2 regions of the Lysinibacillus sp. FSL L8-0312 genome follow, and region 2 is predicted to be linked to the other one. Evidence: riboswitches for the same ligand, from Rfam matches in the RefSeq annotation. Region 2 holds a riboswitch; the other holds the start of a gene.
What was found. Region 2 has a riboswitch for thiamine pyrophosphate ahead of thiM (hydroxyethylthiazole kinase). Riboswitches for the same ligand answer to the same signal wherever they lie in the genome.
Positions count from the first base shown of each region.

Region 1 (2,206 bases), 500 kb from region 2:
TTGAGCTACAAGTGATTTATCAGGTGTAATGAATGTCCAACCATCACCAGCTTCTACAATATGCTCTGCCTTCGCTGAGATAAACGGCTCAACCGCAAGCACCATACCTTCTTTCATAATTGTAGAATCCCATGCATCATAGTAATTTAAAATGTGATTCGGCTCATCATGTAAAGATTGACCTAAGCCATGACCAGTTAAATTCATAATAACAGTTAAGCCATTAGCATTCGCCTCACGTTCAACTGCCTTACCAATTTGATTTAATTTAGACCCAGCCTTTACCTTTGTCATTGCTCGATCAAAGGCGCTTTTGGCAACGCGACATAGCTTTTCTTTGTCCTCATAGCCATCACCAACCACAAATGAAATACCAGTGTCAGCAAAGTAGCCATTTAATGAACCAGAAACATCGATATTTACAATATCCCCCTCTTGAATAACACGTTTTCCGGGGATACCATGCGCCACTTCTTCATTGACACTAATACATGTATACCCTGGGAAATCATATTCTCCCTTTGGACCAGATATCGCGCCAGCCTCTGCAAACATACGGCCAGCAATTTCATCTAGCTCCAATGTTGTAACACCTGGTTTTGTGGCAGCTTTCATCGCTTCACGAATTTCAGCACAAATGCGTCCTATTTTTTTAAAAGCTTCAATCTCTTCTTGCGTTTTTACAATCATGTATAACGTCCCTTTCATCTAATATCTATACTTTAATATAACATAACTTGTTATGCGTATAACGATAAACGCTTTAAATATTGTATGCTTCCTTACTTTGCGAAGTGCGCAAAGAGTTATTTGCGACAAAAAAGCCCCTTCACAAATGTGAGGGGCATGTTTTATGCTTTTCTTTGCATTAATTGTGGAGCAGCTGCGAATAAAAGAACGCCTACAATTGCCGTTAAAATAGTTGCTGGTAGCATATATGTACCATTATAGATGATGGAATAGATCCATGCATTTTGATCGCCAGCATATTCTGCAAAAAATACAGCGCCAGCCATCGTGTGGGCTGCATATCGTAAAAAGCCCGCAAGTACCGTACCTAATATAATGTAAAGTGCCATTTTTGTTTTGTTGGCATTTTTGGCAGCCGCCAACACGGGTCCACGCACAACCGCCGCTAATCCTACAACTGTGAAAGCAACACCATAATCAAGGAATCCTTGTAGCCAGTGCACAATCGTAGCACCAAACATGGTTTGCATTACACCCACGAGTAATCCAGTTGTTAGCCCAGCTACTAAGCCCCAGCGAAATGCTATTAACATAATAGGTACCATGACTAGACTAACAGAGCCACCTTGTGCCCATACTTTAAAGGAAACCTGATCAAGCACAAGACCGATTGCTGCAAATATCGCAATCTCCACAAGCATTAATAGTCTTTTTTTGTCCATATATATTCTCTCCTTTGTTCCGATGTAGGATACAAGAGCAGGAATAGAAATGCGCTGATATGTCTCTTTCTGACACCTTTTTATTCCCTCAAGAATGAAAAAACGATGCCAGGACAGAGCCTCACATCGTACTAGTGTCGGTTTCTATCCACATCCCTACGCAAGCGTTAACTTACAGGTTCAAAGAGTCAAGGCATTACGTGCCCAGTCTCAGCTGACATCATCAGCTCCCCTTGTGGTCGTTACATCTGAATTTATTCGAACATTCTCATTGTACGCAAAGGATAGAAGGATTACAACCTCTTCCATATATTATTTTTTTGAAACTTTGCTGTTTTTCATGCGTAAATATTAAAAAAGGAGGTACAACTATGGAGAACCAAAAAATTTTATCTGCCTTTAGTTATTTAAGTATTTTCTTCGCCCCTTTTATCGTCCCATTAATTGTGTACATTATTACGAAAGATAGTGACGTAAAAAGACATTCAATTCGTGCACTTATCTCTCATTTAATTCCTTTTGTTTTCGGCATTCTGTTCTTTATTGTCTTTGTTTTTTCTACATTTAATTTGGATCCAACGTCAGGCAATAATACGATGTTGATTATTTGGTTCGTTTCGTTTGCCATTTATGCCATCGTCTCACTAGGAATTGTAATATGGAATATTATTCAAGCTGTTCGTGTTATTCGTTAATGTTTCATTTTTAAGCGAAACAGGTAGTAGTAATTGTAAAAGGAGCTGTTTTTGAATGAAATTATCAAATGTTGTGAAAACCGCCGTAAAATTAGCACC
Region 1 covers NZ_JBBOOV010000001.1:2,516,049-2,518,254, forward strand. Annotated here, with positions in the region: gene map (type I methionyl aminopeptidase) at 1-690, opposite strand, end outside; gene thiT (energy-coupled thiamine transporter ThiT) at 852-1,412, opposite strand; TPP riboswitch at 1,549-1,656, opposite strand; gene MHI22_RS12785 (DUF4870 domain-containing protein) at 1,784-2,107, shown strand; gene MHI22_RS12790 (hypothetical protein) at 2,163-2,206, shown strand, end outside.
Region 1: it holds a riboswitch for thiamine pyrophosphate, as region 2 does, so the genes downstream of both, thiT (energy-coupled thiamine transporter ThiT) here and thiM (hydroxyethylthiazole kinase) in region 2, are expected to answer to the same signal.

Region 2 (2,206 bases):
GCCTCAATAGCTTCTTGCTGTAATAAGCTTTCTCCACCTTTTGCAATCATCACGGGATCCACAATTAGTGGTATGTTTAATTCACCGATCATGCGTGCGATGGCTTGGATAATACCAGAGGAATAAAGCATGCCTGTTTTCATTGCAGCAATCGGAAAATCTTCGACTAACGCTTGAAATTGTTTTTCCACAAACGAAATGTCAATGGGGAAAACACCTGTCACGCCTGTTGTATTTTGTGCAGTTAAAGCTGTAATAACGGAAGTGCCGAACACCTCTAATTCCTGAAATGTTTTTAAATCAGCCTGTATACCAGCACCGCCACCACTATCTGATCCAGCAATCGTCGTTACAATATGCATGATGCTTCACCATCCTTTGATAAACGATGTATAGCATTAAGCAAAGCTATTTGAAAATCACCGATATCTGCAGTGAATGCAGAAGCTAGTACTGCTGCCTTTTTATAGTAAGTGAGTGTTTCTGCTAATTGGTTGTATGGCTTGTTACCTGCGACATAGGCAGCACCACAAAGCGCACTAAGTAAACAGCCAGTACCAGTGACCTCTGTCATTTGTGGGTGGCCACCAGCTATCCACTGGCTATGCTCACCATTTGTTATAAGATCACGTTCACCTGTTACAATAACGATACAATTATATCGTTGTGCCACTAGTAATGCTTCCGTCTCCAGTGACATGGAGCCATGACCACTATCTACACCTTTCTGTTGCCAATCTACATTGGCTATAGCCGCAAGCTCACCGATATTACAGCGAATTACGGCAAATTGTATGTTTTCAAGTAAGTATTGAACGGTTTCCTTGCGATAAGTTGTAGCCCCTGCCCCAACTGGATCTAATATAACTGGAATGCCAAGTGCATTAGCTTTTTTTCCTGCTAACAGCATGGCGTTTTTGGTGCGAGTATTGAGTGTCCCGATATTAATTAATAATGCTTGTGCCATTGCTACCATTTCCTCAACCTCTTGGCTATCGTCAGCCATAACGGGCGAAGCACCTAATGCTAATAAACCATTTGCTTGGAAATTTGCCACCACATAGTTTGTGATGCAATGAATAAGTGGTTGCTGTTGACGAATTGTTTGAAATATCATTTTAATTTTAGTCCTCCTTTGTGGATGGACGTAAGCATGCAAAAAGGCTCTTTTTATGTGAAAATACACGAAAAAGAGCCTTTCATCTGAAAAAATCGATGTCTGTTGCTCCCTACGTCAGTATTAACTAACAGGTTCAAAGGGTCAGGTTTTACCTTCTCAACTCTTTCGAGTCCCCCTGCAATTTTGCTTTTAGTTGACCAAAATGTACCATACTTTTCATTTGTATTCAATAGCTAGTTTTCCTATCGACAAAACGTGACTGATGCCATATAGCTAGGTATGATAGTTGTCATGACTTTACCTAAATTAAGCGCAAACCATTGAAAATACTGAAAAAGGAGTTTTATAATGTGTCATAGCAAAAGGGGGCATTTGCCATGAAAAGACAAGATTTAGTTGCACCAGAATGGTATAACATAACAGAGGAAATTGAAAAATATGCTCAGGATGCAACGAAAAATGCTTTAATTATTTATGAAGAAAATCAAGCTGTACAATTTATTACATATGCACATTTGATGGAAAAAGCGAATCAAGCAGCACATGTTTTCACCTTACAAGGTTTAACGAAGGGTGATGTGATTTTAGTGATGGTACCACGCTTAGTGGAAGCATATATTGTTTATATTGCAGCATTAAAAGCAGGTTTAACCATCATTCCAAGCTCAGAAATGTTAAGAACAAAAGATATTGAGTATCGCATTCATCACGCCAATGCTAAAGGGGTTGTTGCCTATGAGCCCTATATTGAACAATTTGATGAAGTTGGAAATTTACAGGGCATACAGCAATTTGTCATAGGGAAAGCACATGAGCCTTGGCAGCCTTTACTAGAAAAAATGCACCATCAACCTACAACTTACATAAATCCGACTCCGACAAAAAGTACTGATAATGCATTTTTAGCCTATACAAGCGGCACAACAGGTAACCCGAAGGCAGCGGTACATACACACAGCTGGGGCTATGCTCATTTACGAACAACAGCACCACATTGGTTAGGTGTACAAGAAAATGATATTGTTTGGGCAACAGCAGCACCTGGATGGCAAAAATGGATATGGAGTCCCTTTCTCGCTACATTAG
Region 2 covers NZ_JBBOOV010000001.1:2,020,139-2,022,344, reverse strand. Annotated here, with positions in the region: gene thiD (bifunctional hydroxymethylpyrimidine kinase/phosphomethylpyrimidine kinase) at 1-362, opposite strand, end outside; gene thiM (hydroxyethylthiazole kinase) at 350-1,117, opposite strand; TPP riboswitch at 1,210-1,307, opposite strand; gene mbcS (acyl-CoA synthetase MbcS) at 1,498-2,206, shown strand, end outside.